Regions from separate parts of the Clostridium thermosuccinogenes genome, predicted to be linked through region 2. Evidence: predicted binding sites of a transcription regulator. Region 2 holds the regulator's gene; each other region holds the start of a gene.
The links. Region 2 encodes LexA, which represses DNA repair genes until DNA is damaged. Its sites were predicted from a motif close to CNAACANNTGTTNG; they were not measured.
Positions count from the first base shown of each region.

Region 1: a site for LexA is predicted at 4,010-4,023, ahead of uvrA (excinuclease ABC subunit UvrA). Genes of this name have one in related genera too.
Region 3: a site for LexA is predicted at 6,473-6,486, ahead of uvrB (excinuclease ABC subunit UvrB). Genes of this name have one in related genera too.

Region 1 covers NZ_CP021850.1:3,700,976-3,709,169, reverse strand. The annotation lists gene CDO33_RS16340 (RrF2 family transcriptional regulator) at 1-110, shown strand, start outside; gene CDO33_RS20965 (hypothetical protein) at 111-269, shown strand; gene CDO33_RS16335 (homocysteine synthase) at 241-1,536, shown strand; gene CDO33_RS16330 (zinc-ribbon domain-containing protein) at 1,626-1,820, opposite strand; gene CDO33_RS16325 (AMP-dependent synthetase/ligase) at 2,205-3,920, opposite strand; gene uvrA (excinuclease ABC subunit UvrA) at 4,204-7,038, shown strand; gene CDO33_RS16315 (ATP-dependent Clp protease ATP-binding subunit) at 7,316-8,194, shown strand, end outside.
Region 2 covers NZ_CP021850.1:2,036,185-2,044,378, forward strand. The annotation lists gene CDO33_RS08980 (tetratricopeptide repeat protein) at 1-1,665, shown strand, start outside; gene CDO33_RS08985 (stalk domain-containing protein) at 1,831-4,086, opposite strand; gene CDO33_RS08990 (P-loop NTPase family protein) at 4,290-4,631, opposite strand; gene CDO33_RS08995 (hypothetical protein) at 5,127-5,342, opposite strand; gene yneA (cell division suppressor protein YneA) at 5,453-5,740, opposite strand; gene lexA (transcriptional repressor LexA) at 6,015-6,668, shown strand; gene hfq (RNA chaperone Hfq) at 7,055-7,294, opposite strand; gene miaA (tRNA (adenosine(37)-N6)-dimethylallyltransferase MiaA) at 7,393-8,194, opposite strand, start outside.
Region 3 covers NZ_CP021850.1:2,425,473-2,433,666, reverse strand. The annotation lists gene CDO33_RS10595 (glucosidase family protein) at 1-736, shown strand, start outside; partial or broken gene CDO33_RS10590 (spore germination protein) at 1,310-2,706, shown strand; gene CDO33_RS10585 (Ger(x)C family spore germination protein) at 2,716-3,879, shown strand; gene CDO33_RS10580 (GerAB/ArcD/ProY family transporter) at 4,128-5,216, shown strand; gene CDO33_RS10575 (putative ABC transporter permease) at 5,218-6,006, opposite strand; gene uvrB (excinuclease ABC subunit UvrB) at 6,612-8,194, shown strand, end outside.

The sequences.
Region 1 (8,194 bases), 1.7 Mb from region 2:
ATAAAATCAATTCATGCATAAACGAAGTTGTATTTTCCATCACCCTCCAGGATCTTGTGGATGAATATAAAAAAAGAAACTCAGATCAGGGATACATGTACTATATTTGATTGAAACACCCGGCAGCCAGCAAGCAGGGAACTGCCGGAGTAGCAACCGGAAAGCAGCAGTCATGGACAAATAACCATGTGATAATATCAAGAAAAATCAAAAATAACAATCCAAAGGAGGTTTTACTTTATGACGGAAGAACGGAAATTAAAGTTTGACACACTACAGGTTCACGCAGGACAGGTAGCTGATCCTACCACTGGATCAAGGGCAGTGCCTATTTACCAGACTACTTCCTATGTATTCAATGATTCGGACCATGCTGCAAACTTGTTTAGCCTTAAGGAATCGGGGAATATTTATACCCGCATTATGAATCCTACCACGGATGTTTTTGAAAAGCGAATAGCTGCCCTTGAGGGTGGTATAGCAGCCCTTGCTACGGCATCCGGTTCCGCTGCCATCACATATGCCATAATGAACATCGCCGAACAGGGGGATGAGATTGTTTCAGCCAGCACCCTCTATGGAGGTACATATAATCTGTTTGCCAATACACTGCCGAAGTTTGGCATCAAGACAATTTTCGTCGACCCGGATGATCCGGAGAATTTCCGCAAGGCAATAACCGAAAGGACAAAAGCCCTGTATTTTGAAACGATAGGCAATCCGGGCATCAATCTTGTGGACATAGAGGCGGTTGCTGCCATTGCCCATGAAAACAAGATTCCGCTGATAGTGGACAATACTTTCGGAACTCCTTACCTCATAAGGCCTATAGAGTTCGGTGCGGACATAGTCGTTCATTCGGCAACAAAGTTCATAGGAGGGCATGGCACATCCATTGGCGGTGTGATTGTGGATTCCGGCAAATTTGACTGGATAGGAAGCGGCAAGTTCCCCGGACTGACAGAACCTGATCCGAGCTATCACGGCATAAGGTATGCTCAGGATGTAGGTGCCGCAGCTTATATAACCAAAGCGAGAGTTCAGCTTTTGAGGGACACTGGCGCAGCAATGAGCCCGTTTAATGCCTTCTTGTTTTTGCAGGGCCTTGAGACTCTGTCCCTGAGGGTGGAAAAGCATGTTTCCAACACTAAAAAAATAGTGGATTTCCTTTCAAAACATCCTCTGGTAAGCTGGGTGAATTATCCCTCCCTGGAAGGAAACAAATATAATGAGCTGGCTCGTAAATATTTCCCGAAGGGTGTTGGTTCAATATTCACTTTTGGAATAAAAGGAGGCCTGAAAGCAGGCAAGAAGTTTATCGACAGTCTGGAGATTTTCTCTCTCCTGGCCAATGTAGCCGATGCCAAGTCCCTTGTAATCCATCCTGCCAGCACGACTCATCAGCAGTTGTCTGAGGAGGATTTAAAAGCGGCAGGGGTGACTCCGGACATGATAAGGCTTTCTATAGGCATTGAAGATCCGGACGATTTGATCTATGACCTGGATCAGGCGCTGAAAAAAGCAGTGGAAGAGTAATGCCTCGTCCGGCAGTGAGAAAACTGTAATAGAAACATTATATAAAAGCATTATAAAAGGAGAGTTTTTCAACTCTCCTTAAATTTTTGTTACCATCTGCCATCGGAAGGCCTGCTTCCACCTGAGAAATTGTTGTTCCTTCTCTGAGCTTTTCTAGCTCTTCTGCACTCAGGACATCTCTGAGGCTCATTTTCGAATCCTTTTTCTTTGTAGAAAGCCTGTTCTCCTTCAGAGAATATGAACTGGTTTCCGCAGTCTTTGCATACTAGAGTTTTGTCAGCCATACTAATTACCTCCTTGAAATTATGGATTTAACTGGTTTCGGACACTTTCTCCATAATATAAGGAGGCAAGGGTCTAAACTAATTAAATCTTATTTTTAACTAGGATAATTATACCATAAATAAAGATTTTTCACAATACTGATGTATAAAATTAACCCAGATTATAGTATAAATTTTTTGATGCACAGCCGGGTAAAATTAAATCCTCCACCTTTGCAGGTGGAGGACACCTGTTCATTTCAAGCATGAAGCATAGAAGTATCATTCTGCTATAAACGGCATGTTACGGTTATTTGCAACCTCTTTTGATATCATAAATTCCGCAAAGAAGGCACAAGTACCTACTATAATATTACCCGCCAGGCCGTCATGTATTTTTAGGGCTTATTGCTTCCTTTCCAGATATCTCTTGATTTTCTTGGTCGTAGTTTTGGCAAATTCCTTTTCCCGCAGCTGGAACTCCTTCACATATTTATAAGTTACCAGCTTTTTGTTTACAGCTTTGACTTCGTTTTGTATTATTTCCCGTACTCTTTTATCCTCAATGGAGCTTATATTGAACTCAGCCTGTATTTTTTCCATATCGGGTATGATCTCGGCTGCTACTGTTACTTCATCGCTGCCTTCTTCCATCTTGCCGTAAACCAGCGATTCTTTTATATAATCAGACCTGTTGAGGAGGGTTTCGATCTCTTCCGGGTAGATGTTTTTACCGTTTTTAGTAACTATGACATCCTTTTCCCTTCCTGTGATATGAACGAAACCGTCACTGTCTATATAACCCAAGTCTCCTGTATGGAACCAGCCGTTTTTCAGAGCTTTTGAAGTGGCCTTTTCGTCCTCATAATACCCCAGCATTACATTTGGGCCCTTTGCTATGATTTCCCCCACACCGTCGGCATCGGGATGGTCTATCTTGACTTCCACTCCGGGGAGAGGGAGTCCTGCCGCATCATCCTTATAGTATATGTCACGGTTAAGCGCGACAATAGGAGCGCATTCGGTGAGCCCATAACCTTGAATGAGGGGTATGCCGAGATCTCTGAAACCTTTGGAAACCAGAGGATCTATTCCTGCGGCACCGCTTATGAAAAGCCGTACATGACCTCCCAGGCTGTTGTGCACTTGTGCGAACAGTTTTTTTGTAATATCGATTCCGAATTTTCTAAGCAGATTGCTTATCTTTATTCCTGTTCTGAGCTTCTTGTCCAAACCGGATTTGGATGCCTGATCCCATATGCGCTTGTACATGGCTTCGAAAATCAGGGGCACACCCAACATCATCGTAGCCTTTGATTCCGCAAGATTTTTGGGTATATGCCTCAAACCTTCGCAATAGGCGACGGTACAGCCTCTGTACAGCTGGCACAGAAAACCGCAGGTACACTCATAGGTATGGTGAATGGGCAGCACTGAAAGGAATATGTCCTTATCGTCTATATAAACCATCTGGCACATGGCCATGAGATTTGCGCATATGTTTTTATGGGAAAGCATCACCGCTTTTGACGTATCGGTGGTTCCGGAAGTAAACAGCAATATGTTCATTGCTTCGTTGTCTATTTCAGCATCAATGAAGCTCCTGTCGCCGTTTTTAACGAGCTCATGGCCTTTTTTCAGAAGCTTTCCGAAAGACATCACAGTTTCATCATCTTCGACGGCATCCATGTCAATATAAAAATCTACAGTGTTAAGTTCCCGGGCAATGTCTTTTATATCGTCCCTCTTGCTTCCTGTGAAAATTATTGCATTTGCCTTCGAACGAGTGAGCAGGTTCGCTATTTCATTTTTCGGGAGTTCCTTGTCCAACGGCACGATGATGCCGGTACCGTTCAAAACGGCGAGATACGATATGCTCCATTCATATCGGTTTTCCCCTATTAAGGCTATTCTTTTACCCTTGAGTCCAAGGCTTATCAGTGCGGTTCCGAAAGCGTCCACATCGGCTTTGTACTCCTTGAACAGTATGGGCTTATATTCGCCTCCTTCCTTAGGCTTTGCCAGAAAAGCAGGCTTGTTTCCATAAAGCTCCACACTCGAATTTAGCATCTCTTTGAGGTTGTTTATGGGTCTAACCTCATAAAGTGGCGTATTTTTCATTCAAATGCACCTCGTCCAGTTATTATTATTTTCATTATATACGAATGTATAAATAGTTTAAAGAAATTATAAAAATTATTTTTCAGATGCGAACTAGTGTTTGTTTTTTTATACTAATCTGTTATAATAATTAGAGTATTTATTGCAGGACAAGCTTCCTAATCAAAGGATAATTTGTCAATAATAGGAACGGTAAGATGTCCATAACTTAAAGCGGCAGGTTTTATGATCCCTGCACTTTGGCGCGGGCAGTGTCAAATATCATAGCAGGCAGGTGTTATTTATGTTAAAGAGCAGTATACTTATAAAAGGTGCAAGAGAGCACAATCTTAAAAATATTGATATAGAGATTCCGAGGAATAAATTTGTTGTCATAACAGGGCTTAGCGGTTCGGGAAAGTCCTCCCTCGCCTTTGACACAATCTATGCGGAAGGGCAGAGGAGATATGTGGAATCCCTATCTTCTTATGCCAGGCAGTTCTTAGGCCAGATGGAAAAGCCGGATCTGGACTATATAGACGGCTTGTCTCCGGCAATATCCATTGATCAGAAAACTACCAGCAGAAACCCACGCTCCACAGTGGGTACGGTTACGGAAATATATGACTATTTGAGGCTTCTTTATGCGCGAATCGGTATACCCCACTGCCCCAACTGCGGCAGGGAAATAACCCAGCAGACCGTGGATCAGATGGTGGATCAGGTATTATCCCTGGAAGAGGGGACAAAGATACAGGTTCTGGCTCCTGTGGTCAGGGGAAGAAAAGGTGAGTATCACAAGCTGATTGAGGATACAAAAAAGGCCGGATATGTCCGGTTGAGGATTGATGGCCAGGTAATGGATATAAATGATGAAATACGTCTGGATAAAAATAAGAAGCACACGATTGAAATTGTGGTGGACAGGCTTGTGGTGAGGCCGGATATCCAAAGGCGGCTGGCGGATTCCATAGAAACGGTGCTCCAGCTGAGCGGAGGATTGGTTGTAATAGATGTGATAGGCAAGGAAGAGCTCCTGTTTAGCCAGAATTTCGCATGCAGTGAATGCGGAGTGAGCATAGAAGAGCTTGCGCCCAGAATGTTTTCTTTTAACAACCCCTATGGAGCATGTCCGGTTTGCAGCGGTCTGGGAACATTTCTCAAGATCGATCCGGATCTGGTGATCCCTGACCGTTCCAAATCCTTGCTGGAGGGGGCAATAGTCGCATCCGGATGGAATGTAGAAAGCGAAGACGCGTATGCGAGGATGATTTTTAATGGGCTGGCCAAGCACTATAAATTTAAGCTGAGCACTCCCATAGAGAAGCTGCCGGACCATATTGTCGACATAATACTTTACGGCACAAAGGGCGAGAAGATTCAGATGGAATATGTGCGCGATTATGGAAGTGGTACATATATGGCTGCTTTTGATGGAGTAATCAATGTGATGGAAAGGCGTTACCATGAAACCCAGTCGGAAGGGATGAAGCAATATTATGAGGAATTTATGACTTCCAGCCCCTGTCCCGAATGCAAGGGGGCAAGGCTGAAAAAGGAAAGCCTTGCCGTCACCGTGGGAGGCAAGAATATAGCTGAGATTTCATCTATGCCGGTAGCCAATCTGAAGGAATTTTTCAGTAAGCTGGAACTGACTGAAAGGCAGCAAATGATCTCCCGGCAAATATTAAAGGAAATAAACGCAAGGCTGGGATTTTTAGTGGACGTTGGCCTGGATTACCTGACATTGTCCAGGTCTGCCGGAACCTTGTCCGGAGGAGAGGCTCAGAGAATAAGGCTTGCAACCCAGATTGGGTCCGGTCTGATGGGAGTTTTGTATATTCTTGATGAACCCAGCATAGGTTTGCATCAAAGGGATAACGACAAGCTTCTTGCTACGCTTAAAAGGTTGAGGGATCTTGGGAATACTCTCATAGTAGTTGAACATGATGAAGACACAATGTATGCGGCCGACCATATAATTGATATAGGACCGGGAGCCGGTGTGCACGGAGGCAAGGTGGTAGCCCAGGGTACTGTGGAAGAAATAAAAAAGTGCGATGAGTCCCTTACCGGTCAGTATTTAAGCGGAAAGAGAAAGATTGAGGTGCCTGAAAAGCGCCGCAGCCCAAACGGCAAATGGCTTGAGATTACCGGGGCCAGAGAAAACAATCTGAAAAACATAAACGCCAGGATACCCCTGGGGGTATTCACCTGTGTCACCGGGGTGTCCGGATCGGGCAAAAGCTCGCTGATAAATGAGATACTATACAAACACCTTGCAGCAGAGCTGAACAGAGCGAGGACAAGGCCCGGGGAGCATGATGGCATAAAGGGAGTTGAATACCTGGATAAGGTTATCAATATAGATCAATCGCCTATAGGAAGGACTCCCAGGTCAAATCCCGCAACCTATACCGGTGTGTTTGACTTAATAAGGGAAGTTTTTGCTGAAACTACGGAAGCCAAGATGAAAGGGTATAAAGCAGGCCGTTTCAGCTTTAATATAAAAGGAGGCCGCTGTGAGGCATGCAACGGCGATGGGATAATAAAAATCGAAATGCATTTTCTCCCCGATATCTTTGTGCCTTGTGAGGTGTGCAAAGGGAAACGGTATAACAGGGAAACCCTGGAGGTCAAATATAAGGGAAAAAGCATTGCGGACATCCTGGATATGACCGTGGAGGATGCCCTTGAATTTTTCAAAAACATACCGAGGATACAGAGAAAGCTTCAGACATTATATGATGTGGGATTAGGCTATATAAAAGTGGGTCAGCCGTCTACCACACTGTCGGGAGGAGAAGCGCAGAGGATTAAGCTTGCCACCGAGCTGTCCAGAAAGAGCACCGGCAGAACCATGTATATATTGGATGAGCCTACCACAGGACTTCATATTGCTGACGTACACAGGCTTATAGATATTTTGCAGAAGCTGGTGGACTCAGGAAATTCAGTGGTGGTAATAGAGCATAATCTTGATGTAATCAAGACGGCGGATTATATCATCGATTTAGGTCCGGAAGGGGGAGACCGGGGCGGTTTTATCGTTGCAGAGGGAACTCCGGAGAAAATTGCGGAGGTTGTGGAATCCTATACAGGCCAGTTCCTTAAAAAAGTGCTGAAGAAGGACATTTGACGGATCTTAAGAAATAATTACAGGATTCGCAACTATGGGACCGGTAGCGTTATCATGGCATAGTTAATTTGCATAAATTTTCGTATGCGATTCATATCAATATTGCCTGGGATTAGACGTAAACAGTCATGTGTGCTATACTAAGGTAATATACGAATATATTTGTATGCTATTATATTCGTGTGTTATTTGAAATTTGATACTATGAATAATGTGCTGGATGGGTAAATATATTTTAAGGATGTTGGTATGCATCATTAGACAGGAGATGATGATAATGATGATGTGTTCAATTTGTAAAGAGAATCTCGCAGTAGTATTTGTGACAAAGATTATAAACGGCCGCCAGGAACAGGAAGGACTATGCCTGTCCTGCGCTAAGAAACAAGGCATACAACCTATCAACCAGCTAATTGAGCAGTCAGGCATGACTGATGAAGACATTGATAACTTGAACAGGCAGGTAAATGGTATTTTTGAAAATATGGATACGGACAACCTTGAGGCTTTTGCTCCTAATCCGGCGCAGCCGAATCCCGGCAACCCGTTTTTTAATTTCATAAATAAAGCATTTTTTAAAGGTAACAACGGAGCTGACGCCCAGGATGAACAGCATAAAAATATGGCAGATGATAAAGAAGGAAAAAATAATACCCGGACAAAAACACAGCAGGATAAGAAAAGTACCAGAAAAAAGAAGTATCTGGATATGTACGGGACAAACCTTACGGACAAAGCCAGAGAAGACAAGATTGACAGAGTTATAGGCCGCAACAGGGAAATTGACAGGGTTATACAGATACTGAACAGGAGGACCAAGAACAACCCTGTTCTCATAGGTGAGCCAGGAGTGGGAAAAACTGCCATAGCTGAAGGACTTGCCGTAAGAATCGCCAACAAGCAGGTACCGGCAAAGCTGTATAATGCTGAAGTGTATCTGCTGGATCTCACCGCGGTAGTGGCCGGTACCCAGTTCAGGGGACAATTTGAGAGCCGCATGAAGGGGATTATTGAAGAAGCAAAATCCTTGGGCAACATAATCCTTGTAATAGATGAGCTGCACAATATTATGGGCGCAGGGGAAGCCGAAGGGGCTATGAATGCTGCAAATATACTCAAGCCGGCCTTATCAAAGGGAGAAATCCAGGTCATAGGA
Region 2 (8,194 bases):
ACAAATAATTATGCCATAAGGAATCCTCTGGATTTCAAGGCTATATGGGAATTTTATTCCAACAGGTTCGTGCTGTACTATACAATATCACTGAATTACTTTTTGTTTCAGAACATGCCCTTTGGATATCATGTTGTGAACTTTATTATTCATATAATCAACGGTATACTGGTATATTCCATACTTTATCACCTGCTCGGACTGGATTATTTCAAAGACAAACTGCCCGGCAGGTACCGGAAGCTTGTCTGCACCCTTTCTGCCATAATGTTTATATGCCATCCGGTCCAGGTAAACGCAGTTACTTATATTATACAGCGTACCGCAGCCCTGGCCGCGACGTTCTATTTTGCTGCCGTCCTGAATTATTTGAAATACAGGATATACCACAGAAAAAGGTATTTTGCATTTACCCTGCTCTTTACCGTCATCGCCATGTTTACCAAGGAAAACACCATTACTATACCATTCATGCTGATTCTAATCGAGCTCATGTTTTTCCTCAAGGACGGAAGAACAAAATGGGTAAAGAGAATAGCTGTTTTTTTGGTTCTCCTTCTGACAATACCTATTATTCCTGCGACAAACCTGTATCTTGGTGGTTACAGCCAGAGTGATCCGAATGTGGACTTCAAGGCCAGCACATCAATGGACAGGATGCACTATTTTTATACCCAGCTGAATGTCATACTCCACTATGTTCAGCAGCTGTTCATACCCTACAGGCTGAATTTTGATTACAGCAACGATTATCCCATATCTAAAACTCTTTGGGAAAACTATTCCTACATATCCTTGATAATTCATGCCATCATTGGCATTATTGCGTTGGTGAATATAAGGAAAAACAAGCTTATTGCTTTGGGAATCCTTTGGTTTTATATAGGCTTGTCGGTGGAATCGTCTTTTATTTCGATAAAAGATGTCTATTTTGAACACAGGCTGTATTTCCCTATCGTAGGGTTTATAATGTTTCTCACCGGCCTCATGCTCCATGAAACCGGTAAAGAAAAGCGTCCCTATCTTTTTAAGCGTCCTATCGAATTCTTTGTTGTTGCAATGGGGTTTCTCATCGTTATGTACTCCGGAGTCACTCTGCACAGGAATTACATTTTCAGTGACGGCATACGCCTCTGGACCGATGTGACGCAAAAGGCTCCCAACAGTGACAGGGCTCATTGCGTTCTGGCTACGAATTACCTCGATTCCTATGAGCTGAGCGACAATAAACCGGCGGAATACCTGGAAGCTGCGGAAAGGGAGTTTAAAAAGGCGATAGAGCTAAACAGCAGAAATGACACTGCCCATTGCAACCTTGCCAAGGTTTATAATTTAAAAGGAGAATATGAGAAAGCCATAGAGGAGGCTAAATCCTGCAACAGGATCAGAAAATCCAAATATGCCTATTACAATCTGGGCACAGCTTATAAAAACCTCGGCAGGACTGAAGATGCCATCGATGCATATCTTGAAGGATATAAGATAGACAACAAGGCCACTTTTATTTTGGAAGCCCTTGGAGATATTTATAGCGACATAGGCGATTATGATAATGCACGTTTCTATTATGAGGAGATAATTAAAAATAACACTTATTCGAAAAACACCAGGATCAAGGAAAAGCTGGAGAAAATCAAGGATTTAAGCGGTGAGAGTAAACCGTGACTGTACAAGAAGGAATGGTCAAGATCAAAGTATGCTTGCTGGAGTTAATAGAGTACCTGTTTTGTTAGAAAAAAGTATACAAATTAATGTGTCAAGAAGCCATTTTGATAAAATAAACCAGCTCCGAAAGGAGCTGGTGTCAATATTTGTTCCTTCTTTCGACATTCAATGGGCCGAAACAGCAACATCTTTTTCAAAGGTGCTCTTTATAATAAATTGGGAACCGTCCCACACAAAATGCTGCTCTATGTACTTACCTTTTATGTTGTCGTAATAAGTATTTATAAACCCGCTTTTTGCAAATTTCTCAAACTCTGTCGTATATCTGCTTTTTCCTCCGCTGCTGAAAATTTCACCGGTTTTTACAGGCAGCAGCTCAATTCCGTCATCTTTAATGGTAAACAGCCTGTACACGTTGCCATTGCTTGAGGCATACTGACCCAGGGCAAAATCAAGATTTCCGTCATTATTATAATCATCAAACTGCAAAAGAAAGCTGCTGTTGAATACCAAGTCCTGGCCGCCAAAGGCTTCATTCAAGTCCAACTCCGATATTGTCTTTCCGGCTTCGTCAATGAGGGAAACGACGAATTTCCCCTGCCAGTTCCAGCCTTGAAATGGCCCGGCTTCTGTTTCCTCATACTGCTTGCCGTCCACCATCCTTACCACAATCTTTTCATCTTTTGAATCCTTATCATAATCCAAGGTATTTTCCGACACAATCCCATCCATATCCCTGAGGCTCTTTTTCAGTTCCATACCATAACGGGTATACCTATACTCAACCCTTTTATGATCAGTCATATCACCGGTCCTATAATAAGCTGAAAAACTTCCGTCTTCTTTATTAAAGAGCACGAAAGATGCATTTAACGCCTGATCAACATTTGCGGACATTAGCGTGTTTCCGTCCCATTCAAATATACAGGCTGTGGTGATTGTACCGGGAAGCTGTGTAATGATTTCTTTCACACCATCACCATCAATATCCATTTCCGCTGTAATGCCATCCACTGAGAGAAATGGCTTTGGAATGCCCTGCTCTATAATGAAGTATTCTGTCTTGGTTTCATAGCCGCTAAATGCCCCTTGAAACTTAACCATTGTTTTGTCAAAGAGGTCCAATGCCTCTGTGCAAACAAGGTCATCAGCAATGCTGTTTTTATCTGCTATGGCTCCCAGGTCATAATACTCTTTGCCTGCAAAACCCATATGAAGGTATTCATTATCGTCGGCCTTTTCATAAATGTACGCGCTTCCACCATCAACATACACACTATCCACCATATCGCCTATATGCCCTTTAATTTCCGTAGAAATTTTTTGCTCGTAGCCATCTTTGCCAAACTTTAAAGGTATGGCAGTAAGGAAGCTGAATTCAGGCTTTAGCATATCATTTAATGTTAATAAGGGAATGTCAAATTCAGGAATGCCGAAAACATAAGGAAAGTATTCATATGCCTGGAAGTAAACCACAACGGCATTGTTCGATAAATAGAAATCCTGATCGGCTTTTATAGCATCAAAGGGATTCAGCAGTGCATAGGTCATTCCCTTCTCTTCCATCTGCTTTTTCACTTCATCGCTGATATAGGATACATAATCAATGCCATCCTTAAATAAATCCTTTAAATCGCATTCCTCTCCTGTGTTCAGATCAAAGGTATAAGAGCTTTGAAGGGTATTGCCATGAGCGCCTCCGCTGTACAGGTAGGCGGAAAACACGATGCTCAACATGCCGTTCTGGTTGTATTTGACCTGGTAATTGAAATAGGTTTCAACCTTAATACCCCTTGCGATTTCATCCTGGCCTATGTATTTTGCAAATTCATATCCTTCTTTCTTTGCCTCTGCTGCAAGTTTTGAAAATAAGGAGTTTAACTTATGCTGCACTTCGGTGTTATCCAATCCTTTAATCTCCGGATATTGAATAGTAAGCTTCAAGGTTTGAGTTTCTTTTACTTCCTTCTTTGTATTGATTACAATAGGATTTTCCTTGACGCTGTGTATCCTTACATCGTTTTTAGCCTTATCCCATATTATTTTCAATCCCATATTATCGCTAAAAAAGTCCTGCCTCATGTAAGTCCTGCCGCCCACATGGGTGTATCCTCCCTGGATATAAGACTCATGGTCATCCACGGCAATTATATAATCCGAAAGGCGGATATTGATATTCCTTTCGGGCATGCGAATGATAATTTCTTGATTTTTTCCGGACCACAAGACCTCAAACCCCAGCTTTTCGGAAATAGCCCGCAGGGGCAAGAACAATTCCCCATCGATAACCTTTGCAGGCATTTCAATTGTTTCGCCGTTTACCGCAATCCTCAAGACATCCACATCGTCTGCCAAGACGACTGTACTTGCAGCCATACAGATTGTAAGAGCCAATAAAAAAACCAGTAATCTTTTACCCATTGTTACCACACCTTTTTAAGACATATTTTTACGCATAATAATTTTAGGCGTATTTAAAGAAGAAAAAGTTCCCTTTTTGAAAATGCAATTTCCTGATGAACCAGCTAAGAAATTTCAAAGGCAGTTCCATCTTCGAGTTCATATTCACCAAATCGGAATTTGCTTTCAACATGATGGCATCTTTTTTAGATATACTCACAAATCTAAAGCCAGTCAATGCCGTTTCTTTGCAAGGCATCCAGAGCAAAACTGCTGTGCTGGGGCTTCACCCTGCAAACCTTGTAATTTGGATAAAGCAGTTTGTCGTCCCCTTCTTCCACTCCCACAGCCAGTGAGATTAGCTTTGAACCCTGCTCCAGCAATTTATTCAAAATATCGCACTGATCCGCCAGAACGTGAATATGGGTCACCCACAGGCCTCTAACTCCCAGCAACTTTAGATAACAGATCAATTCCAGTGACATTGTCAATGAGTCCACTGAAGTACAGGACGTAAAAGGCTCATTGAATAGTACCAGTGTGTCGGAATTGATTCTATTAATCAATTCGGATAACTCCTTGAGCTCCCTTGACAATCTTCCATTATAGACTGGAATAGAAATCATCAGAATAAAGATGCTGAAAGATACTGTCTATTTGCAAATCCTTATATGCACTATACAACCATGATGGTTGGGCATTCATGTCTGTGTCTGTTTCATAAAATAAAATATCTATACCCATGATCAACACCAAATCTAATAAAATAAATTAACGGCTTTGGCAATCTATGTAATTTATGTTCAATTATATAACACTTTACTAATATGTCAATAATTTAAGGGATATGTCTTTAGGCTAGTGATTGAATTAACTTCCCTTTTTATTTTCACTTTTTAATGTTTTCTTTCTGGAATAATAAACAGCTTTCTATGATTTTGTCATAGAAAGTTGTATTCAAATCGGAGTTCATTGAACTGATAGCTGGTAAAGCCAGGCTAAACCCAGGTATTGAATGATAGTACTGAACTTGGCAGAACCTTATTTATCAGAACATCATGTCATTCTTTCTCTTTTTCATTATTATTGAAATTTTCTATCATTTCTTTTTCTTCTTGAATGTCCATGAACTCTTCCAAATAAACAGTTCTATATTCATCTATATCATCCAGGCATTTGCAACAGTTGTCGCACCTTTTCTCCGGGTCCAGGTCGCATATGTCGCATTCGCCACAATCAACGCATTCCCGGTCATACAACAAACATTCCTTGTTCATACTGATATACTCCTTTTTATTGCCATTATTAAGATAAATTATAACCGGTGGGAATGCATTAGTAAACATGGTAATTCAAAAAGTATGCAGCTGATTAAGCTTTCGTACTGCTAACTTCCGACAGGTATCAAAAGCTTGGAGCCTGCATATATGTTGCTGCCGGATAGATTGTTTATTTCTATTATTTTATGAATGTACTCTCTCAAATCTCCGCCTGTGCTGTATTTTTCGGCAATATTCCACAGGTTGTCCCCATGAAAAACGGTTATTTCCATATATGTAGGTTCCTTATATCCCTGTACGCTTGCGGCAAACAAGGTTGTAAGCATTATGAAGGTTATGAAGGAAATGAATAATATGAATCTCTTCTTGTTCTTCAATACATACCTTTTTCTCATAAAACCGCCTCCACAACAGAACATTTGTTCCTTTGTTAACTGAATTATATACGAACATTAGTTCTTTGTCAATAATTTGTGAAAAAAATTCGAACATTAGTTTGATTTTTGTAAAAAATATGTTATAATAAGGTAGAAAGAATGCCGAACCTGTAATTAAGCCAGGTGGTATGGCCTGCATCATTATCCGTGGGTCTGGTTACATATTGATTTACTATAAATTTTCTGGCTTATGAAAGGTTGCTATCAAATAATTCGAACTGAGGTGCAAACCATGCAAAAAGATAATAAGAGTCCGCTTAATGAAAAGCAGCGGAAAATACTTGAATTTCTTAGACAGCAAATAGATGAAAAAGGGTATCCTCCTTCAGTAAGGGAAATATGCAGCGCTATGGGTTATAAATCGACCTCTACTGTACATGGTTATATCGAGCAGCTGCAAAAAAACGGTTATCTTCAGAAAGATCCTACAAAGCCCAGAGCGTTGAAGATTATATCCAATAACAAGGAAACGGAAGTTAGAAAAGAAGGCGAGTATTATTCCAAAAAAGAGCTGGTGGATGTGCCTATAGTCGGCAAGGTTACAGCAGGACAGCCCATTCTCGCTGTTGAGAATATAGAAGACACCTTTCCAATCCCGGTGGATTTCGTACAGAATTCTACGGCATTTATGCTGAGGGTTCAGGGAGATAGTATGGTGGAAGCAGGCATATTAGACAAGGATTATGTGCTTGTTAAGCAGCAGTCAGTGGCATCCAACGGCGATATTGTTGTTGCTTTGATTGGAGATGAGGCGACGGTTAAAACCTTCTACAAAGAAAAGGATTATATCAGGCTTCAGCCGCAGAACAAATATTACGACCCCATTATCGTCAAAGAGGGCGTGTCAATTCTCGGGAAAGTGATTGGTGTTTTCAGAAAGCTGTGATTCAATAAGCTTTATAGCTTATTTCTGATACGATATTGCGATATTATGCGGATTAAAGTACAGACTTAAGGCAAGGGACGGAATTGCAGTGCTTTAATCCAAGGCTTCTTGTGTAAATGTAAAGATTTAAATGACATATAGAGATTTTAAGAATAAACTAAAGAGAGTATCAAGCAGATTAATGGATTGGATAACACCGAAGTGCAGCATAAGCTCAATTTCTTATTTTCAAAGCTTACAGCAGATGCATGGAAAACTATATAGCAGAACAATCAATGACAGCATAATAAAATAGGGCCTAATAATATGGACCCTATTTTATCATGCACAGGTAAAACTTCTGAAATGGATATATCAATTATATTGCCCATAAAAATAAATATATTTTATTCTTTGTTATCGTTGAAAATCAAATTTACCATTTTCATCGGGCTTACAGTTGATATGGCATGTTTATAAACAAGCTGCTGCTTTCCTTCGCTATCCAAAACTACAGTAAAGTTGTCAAATCCTTTTACCATGCCTTTCAATTGAAAGCCGTTGGTAAGATAGATTGTAACGGGAATATGATCCTTTCTTACCTGATTCAGGAAAACATCTTGCAAATTAATACTATTCTTAACCACAATAATCCTCCTCTGTTTTCTGCGCTTGCATAAATATTGACACATTGTATATTAAATATATAATGAGCAATGTTTTGGTTCATCATTTTAATATTATTCTATAGGAAAATTCCAAATGTTGCAAGATAATCTTTGACATTTTCCAATAATTCTAAATGTCCGTCCAGCTTGTCGACGTCAATCCAATGGACATCAGGTATTTTTTTGAACCATGTCATCTGCCTTTTGGCATAATGTCGGGTATCCCTTTTAATAATATAAATTGCTTCGTCCAGTGAAATCTCTCCTCTTAGGTAGGAGAGGATTTCTTTGTATCCAATACCTTGCATCGCCACGGCGTTTTTGTCGTATCCCAGTTCTACCAATCTTTTGACTTCATCCACCAGGCCCTTTTCCATCATCAGGTCGACCCTCTTATTGATCCTGTCGTAAAGAATTTCCCTTTCCATTCTCAATCCAATCAGTATATATTCATATTTTACAGCCTGGGTTCTGGATAACTCCTGATGATAAGATATGGGCTTTTTGGTTTGTTCGTAAACTTCTATGGCTCTGATAACCCTCTTTACATTATTTTCGTGGATTTTTTCCGCTGCCTTCGGATCGATTTTCTTTAGTATATCATGAAGGTAACGATTGCCTTTTTCTTCGGCTTCCTTCCATAGCCTTTCCCTCAACTCCTGATTGCTTTCCGTTTCCGAAAAATTTATGTTATATATCAAGGAGTTGATGTAAAGCCCTGTGCCTCCTGCTATAATGGGAATTTTTCCCCTTTTTAATATTTCCTCAATATATTTTTCTGCCAGATCTTTAAATTTCACAACATTGAATTCTTCATCAGGATATATTTCATCAATGAGATAATGCTTTATACCCTGCCTTTCTTCCATATCCGGCTTA
Region 3 (8,194 bases), 390 kb from region 2:
GTCTCATAATATCACCATCACAGAGGAATATAAGGCATATCTGGACAATTTGAAGGAGCAGCTGAGCACCTTGCCTGCTGATGAGGAGCTTCCGTTCATTATAAACAAGAACTGGGTAATTAATATACCCATGGAAACAAGGATAGCAGACACGGACAAAGCGCTGATTGCGTTGAAAACAATGCGCAGCGAAGATTTTGTTGGCAAATACGGAGTTTATTTATCCGGTTTTATGCACAAGCATATTATGACAATATCAACAGGAGTGCAGGCTGTTGCAGAAGGCAGATACAAGTGTGTCAACCATTCTCTTGAACTGCTTAAAAGGATGTGCAGTACATTTTCAATGGTACTGCCTGGCTCAATAAGTGAGATGTCGCCTGATTACGGTTGCTTCACACAAGCATGGACGGTATATGCCATGATGGTACCGGTGGTGGAATGCTTTGCAGGAATTTGTCCTGCTGCTCACAATAACAAGCTGACTATTGAACCCTGCGTACCGGATGCATGGAGCAAAATGTCACTTACAAACATCAGGGTTGGCTCTGCCCGGATAGACTTTACCTTCAGCAGGCAAAAGGATAGAGAGATTTACTCTGTCACTTCCACAGGAACTCTTGATATTGATTTTATTCCCGCAGGAAGCTATAGGGAGATAAAGGTCAACGGGCTGGCTCATGAAGGTCATATACGTTTCGGAGCAGGGACAACCGTCATCGAATTGGTTAAATAAAAATAGTTTTAATTGGGTCAATGAACAGGGATTTTGTGCAATGGACATCGATAAGGATTGGCATCGGAGTATAAGTGGTTTCGGAAAGTCTTGCCACTTTATACTCCGAAGCTTAAAATCTTCTGTATTTTCTAATGATTGATTTAAGGTCATACAGCACATTATTGGTTTTTAAAATTATATCCGACGAACTAACCGATAAAAGTTTCTGAGATTTTCCTATGTGCAAATCCGTTATTATTTGGAAGATTGTTATATATTTATAGCATAGCTTTCCAAGCAAGCATCCAATTTTTAGAATACATATCCAATTCCATTATTTTCATATGTTTGCGCTTTTCAAATATCTCATCTTTTGCTTTAATACGTGTATGAGTGCATAAATATCTTAAATATGGCAACAACTAAAGAGAAGAAATTCCATGAGGTGTTGTCAGGTTGAAAAAGAATAATAAAGCTTCGGGAAGCAGAAAGACGGATAACAAGGAGCATTTGAATGAGTACAGTCTATCGTTATCTCTTGAGGATAATATAAAGCTGTTTCGCGATATCTTCCGGAATGATGACACTCTGGTGACAAGGTATCTGGATATACCTTGCTCCGGCAGCAAAGGCTGTTTTGTTTATATCGATGGGATGGTAGATACCCAAACCTTAAGCGAAAGCATAATAAAACCGATTTTGGATTATGATGCCGAAAGTCATAAAAAAAATGCTCCTGATGTGGAGCAACTGATGAATAAAGTGGTGGCATCTGTAAACGTAAAAAAGACAGATGTTGTGGATGAGATAATAAGTGCCATACTTTATGGGGATACAGCCTTTGTAATAGATGGCTCCGGCGATGTATTACTATTAGATACCAAAGGCTGGGAGAAAAGAGCCATTGAAGAGCCTACTTCTGAAAAGGTTTTGAGAGGGCCGAGGGAAGGTTTTACCGAATCCATCCTGGTAAATCTTACCATGATCCGGCGTAGGCTGCAAACGACTAAGCTGAAATTCCTTTTCAAACGACTGGGTCAGTACTCCAAAACAAAGGTGTGCATATGCTATATAGAAGGTATGGCGTCGGAAAAGATACTCACGGAGCTGGTCGAAAGGCTGGATAAGATTGATATTGACGGAGTTCTGGACTCAAACTACATACAGGAATTAATAAAGGATGAACCTCTGTCTCCCTTTAAAACCATTGGTAACACCGAACGTCCGGATGTTGTGGCAGCAAAGCTGTTAGAAGGCAGATTTGCCGTAATAGTCGATGGTTCACCTTCTGCGCTGACTCTGCCCTTTTTATTCATTGAATATTTTCAGGTAAATGAAGATTATTATCAAAATTACATATTTTCTTCGATTAACCGATTGCTCAGAATAATAGCGGCATACATTACCATTAGCACACCAGCGTTTTATGTCGGCCTTACCACATATCAGCAGGAAATGATACCGGAAGAGCTGCTGTTCAGTATTTCAGCCTCCAGGCGTGGTGTGCCGTTTCCTACAATAGTTGAAGCGGTGGTTATGATTTTAATATTTGAGTTGCTGAGGGAGGCAGGAACCAGGATGCCTGAATCCATCGGACAGACAGTCAACATCGTTGGTGCATTGGTTTTGGGACAGGCAGCAGTAGAGGCAAGGTTTGTCAGCTCGCCTATAATTATCGTGACAGCTCTTACGGGAATAACAGGCCTGATAACTCCAAAAATAAAAGGTCCTATTATTTCCCTAAGATTTATATTGCTATTCTTGTCGGCTGTTCTGGGGTTGTATGGTTACACGTTTGGAGTTATGGGCCTGTTCATTACCTTTTTAGTATGCGTTCCTTTGGGATACCCTATATGTTAAGGCTGGGATCTCTAAGACCGGAGGATGTAAAAGACACTGTGGTCAGAGCGCCATTATGGTTTATGTATTTCCGCCCGCAGCTTCTGAGCCCCCGGAATCCTTTGCGTAGATCGAAGGGTGGCAGGTGAAGGTTAGATATGAGGTTTATAAGGGGCATATCTTTCCTGTTGATAGTATTCGTATTAATGGTAATGAATGCGGGATGCTGGAATTATCGTGAGATAGATAAGCTTACCCTGGTAACCGGTGCTGCCATTGATAAGGATGATGGGACCGGAAAATATGTGGTCACGGTGGAAGTTCTGGATATCCAGCCGGGAGGGCAGGATGTTGAAACGACTACCAGAATTCTCTCCACCGAAGCGGATACCATATTTGATGCGATAAGGGACTTGGCGAAACAGACCAGTGAGCGTTTATACTGGAGCCATGCCAAGACAGTCATCATCAGCCGTTCAATTGCCGATGAGGGAATACTGCCCATTATTGATTTTATTTCCCGGGACCAGGAAACAAGGTTCAGCATGTTTATCTATATATCCGATAAGAAGATGGCAAAAGAAGTATTTCAAGCTAAAGATGTGCCTTCTGAAAATGTTTCATACTTCCTTGCAGAGCTGAAAACTATTAAAAATACGATTCCGGAATTTCCTACTGCCACAATAAAGAGTTTCATTGTGGATATCTACGAGGAGGGGATGGAACCGATAATCCCGGTAGTAAGCTCTATAGAAAACAATGGAGAGCACATACCTAACATCAAAGGGAGTGTCGTCTTTAAAGATGATAAAGCCATAGGTTACCTTAATGAAGAAGATACCAAAAATACACTTCTCATCAAAGATGAGATAAACGGAGGAGTTTTTGCTCAGACTATTCAAAGTGAAAAAGAGACAAAAAAATTGACTTTGGAGATATTCAAAAATAATGTAAAGATTATTCCCCGGTATGTTAACGGTGAGGTCATGATAGAAGTAAAGATTGACACAAACCTTAGCATCGGAGAAATGATGGGCGATATAAAAGTTTCAACAGAAAAGGAACATTTGGCTTTAAAAGAAAGCATAGAAAAGCAAATAGAAAGTCGATGTGAAAAGACCATAAAGAAAGTCCAAAAGGAATACGGAAGTGATATATTCGGATTCGGAAGAGCAATTAAAGCAAAAATGCCGAAAGTTTGGAAGCAAATTGGGTCTGAGTGGGATGAAAGATTTAAGGATTTGAAGGTTAGTGTGAAATCCAATGTGCAAATCAGAAACACCGCTCTTATGCGAGAACCTATAGAGAATATAAAAAGGTGATATCATGCTTGTTTTTGTCGTATTGTTATATGCTTTTATTGTGGTTTTTGAATTGCTGCCTATGATAAAAAAAGCCGTAGAAAGGACTTTTGGATTTATCTCATTGGGCTTGCAGCATCATTTGTTGTGGCAGTTTTAATCGGCCTTGATGTAAGGCTCCCCAGCCCCAGCAAAGCGATCAAAAATATAGTTTTGATGCTGACAGGCGATTAATTGCCTAGATACTAACAGGAAAGCCGGAGAGTTATATGGAAAAGGAATTGATAACCAATAAACAAGGAATTATGATGACAATACTTTTTGTTTTGGGAAGCAATCTGCTGCTGGGGATTGCAGAAGAAGCAAAGCGGGATTCCTGGATTGCGGCTCTGCTGTCCATCATTATGGCAGTTCCTGCATTGCTGGCTTATTCCAGGATTCTGTCAAACTTTCCGGGAAAAAATCTCTTTGAAATTTTGCAGATGGTTTTCGGACGGTTTTTTGGAGGTGTAATATCCATCCTATATATATGGTATGCCTTCCACCTGGGCTCACTGGTCGTCCGAAACTTCAGCGAATTTATAAATGTCATTGCTCTTCCCGAGACTCCGGAATTGTTTATCGTAATAGTTTTCATGCTGCTGTGCATATGGGCGGTAAAGGACGGTATTGAGCTTCTTGGGAAGTGGTCGGAATTCTTTACTCATCTCGTTATCTTTTTTATTATAGCTCTTGTTTTGCTCAGTATACCAAATATGGAGATAAACAACATCCTGCCCATAATGTATAATGGACCAAAGCCGGTAATAAAAGGTGCGATTTCAGGATTTGCATTTCCTTTCGCCGAGACAGTGATATTTACAATGGTATTTGGAGCTCTTAAAGATAAAAGCTCTCCCTACAGAATTCTTCTTACGGGAATGCTGGTAGGAGGGGTAATTCTTACCATTGTTGCTCTGATGAATATCCTTGTTCTAGGGGAAAAATTCATGTCAATCCTATACTTCTCAACATATTCATCCATAAGGACGGTTAATGTCGGCGGCTTCATCCAAAGGGTAGAAGGATCAGTGGCTATTTCATTCATGATCGCAGGATTTGTTAAAGTATGTGTGTGTTTGCTGGCTGCCTGTAAAGGCCTGGCAAAAGTGCTGAAAATTGAAAGTTATAGAGTTATAGTCACACCTGTTGCTTTGCTGATGGCAGAAGTAGCCTATGTCAACTATATAAGCATAACGGCAATGATAGATTGGAATTATCGTGTATACAACATTTATGCACTTCCGTTTCAAGTCCTTCTTCCCATAATAATACTTATTGGCAGTGAAATAAAGATCAGGAGAAGTAAAAAAGCTTGAATCAAAACCTGCTGTATTTTTTTATGTTCTCCTTTAAATCATTCAGAACATTGTTGAATTTTAAGGACTTCAATCTGGGAAAAGCTTTCAAAATTCTAATCTGAGAAAGCTTGTTCCTGTTGAGGAGATTATTGTATCTGTTCTTAAGTTCCTGCAGCATGTTTTCCAGTTCAGCTATTTTTCCAATGGTGGCACTTTTCACATATTCCAACTTTGCCTGCAGTTCCATGGACAGCATATACAGCTTTTTTAATCTGATATTTAATCCTATGACTGATATCACGGAAAAAATCAAGTCAATGATGAAATAAATTAACAATATATAAAGCGTGGTAATACCGACATTATGAGGAATTTGATCCACCAACCGGGTTGTATAAGGCTGTACATACCTTACGATAATTGTTGATAAGACAGCCCAAAGTGTTGAGTTGGACAAACAAATCCTGCCGCGAATATTGAAAGGCTTGTCGCTGTAGTCCCACCAGGTACTATTGAATGCTTTTTCCAGGATGAAGGCAGTAAAATACTCCAGCAGAGAGGTAAACACAAAGGAACCCAGAAAAAGCAATACAAGGTTATCTTTTACAGGCCTTAATACTGATATGATAAGGATAACCCCAAATCCGTAAATAGGGCAGAAGGGACCGTTTAAAAAGCCTCTGTTGACGAATCTTTTATCCAGGTAAGATACATAGGCGGTTTCCATGCACCACCCGATAAAGGCATAAATGGTAAAGTAAAAAAAAAGGTGGTAAAGATCATAGCCTAATACAGTCAAATCAAACATACAGCCTCCATTACACACACATTAGTTTGCAACACCTTATATAACAAAAACCAAATTTAAGTCCTGAGGACAAAGCATAACAAAAACAACCCATTGCACACCAGGCAAACGGCCGCACCATGTGCTGCTACAGGTGTGGCATTAATGCCGTAATACTAATAATTTCGACGTAGCGAAGGGAATTCCTCTGGTAAATGGTGGAAAGTTCCATCTTTTGCTAATATATATATTGTTTTTTAAAAAAATTACTGTAAAAAATTTGAAAGCAGCATTTATGTAGCGTTTATGCGTTTAAAAATATACAGTAAAAATCTCTTCCAAGTCAATCCTGAAAAGATCCTTTAATTATACATGGAGTATCATAGGAACTGAACATATTATCAAATGATTTTGTGCAAATGAAGGTTTCCATGAGATTATTGTGAAATTACGCAACGATAGATGGTGATATCATACATAAATTAACAAAACATATGTTTGATTATTGCATATATAATGCTATAATATATTAGTGAGCAAATGTAATGAAAGGTATAAAGAAAAAGATGACTAAACCGTCTGTGCCTGCATAGCCGGTCAAATTAAGTAAAGTAAGGAGATCAGCAATGCCTGAGTTTAAAATTGTTTCTGATTACAAACCTTGCGGAGACCAGCCGCAAGCTATAGACAAGCTTGTCCACGGCTTGAATATGGGCTATAAGCATCAGACTCTGCTGGGGGTTACCGGTTCCGGTAAAACTTTTACCATGGCCAATGTCATAGAAAGGGTTCAAAAGCCGACCCTGGTGATTGCCCATAACAAGACCCTGGCAGCACAGCTGTACAGTGAATTCAAGGAGTTCTTTCCTAACAATGCTGTTGAATATTTTGTAAGCTACTATGACTATTATCAGCCTGAAGCATATATACCATCCACCGACACATATATTGAGAAGGATGCTTCTATCAATGATGAGATAGACAAGCTGAGGCATTCGGCGACAGCAGCGCTTTTTGAAAGAAGGGATGTCATTATTGTTGCCAGCGTATCCTGCATTTATGGCCTGGGTGATCCTGAAGATTATAAAAACCTTATGGTGTCTCTCCGGCCGGGAATGATAAAGGACAGGGATGAAGTAATACGCAAGCTGGTGGAGATTCAATATGAAAGAAATGAGATAGATTTCAAACGAGGCAAGTTCAGGGTAAGGGGAGATGTGCTGGAAGTATTTCCAGCCGGCTCCTCCGAAAAGGTGCTGCGCATAGAATTCTTTGGTGATGAAATAGAGAGGATCACTGAGGTTGATTCCCTGACAGGGGAGATAATCGGTTTAAGATCCCATGTGGCGATTTTTCCCGCATCCCACTATGCTACCACAAGAGAAAAAATGGAACATGCTGTAAAAACTATAGAGCAGGAACTGGAAGAAAGGCTCCGGGAGCTAAAGAGCCAGGGTAAGCTGCTGGAAGCTCAGAGGCTTGAGCAAAGGACGCGGTATGATCTGGAAATGATGCAGGAGGTAGGCTTCTGTCAGGGCATAGAAAACTACTCCCGGCATATCAGCGGAAGAACTCCGGGAAGCCCGCCTTATACACTTATTGACTATTTCCCTGAGGATTATCTTTTAATAATCGACGAATCCCATGTCAGCGTACCTCAGATAGGTGCCATGTATAACGGGGACAGATCGAGGAAGCAGTCTCTGGTGGATTTCGGATTCAGGCTGCCTTCGGCTTTTGACAACCGGCCTTTGAAATTTTCGGAATTTGAGGAAAGGGTTAACCAGGTCATATATGTAAGCGCTACTCCGGCGGAATACGAACGGAAGCATTCTACGCAGATAGTGGAGCAGATAATCAGGCCGACGGGACTGGTGGATCCTGAGGTGGTTGTAAAACCGGTCAAGGGTCAGATTGATGATCTGATCGGTGAAATTAACGAAAGAATTGCCAAAAATGAAAGGGTGCTGGTTACTACCCTTACCAAGCGAATGGCTGAGGATCTGACCGACTATTTGAAGGAGCTGGATTTTAAAGTCAAGTACCTTCATTCTGATATAGATACCTTGGAAAGGGTTGAAATCATAAGAGATTTAAGGCTGGGGGTTTTTGATGTTCTGGTGGGAATAAACCTTCTGAGAGAGGGTCTGGACCTGCCGGAGGTATCCCTGGTGGCGATACTGGATGCCGACAAGGAAGGCTTTCTGCG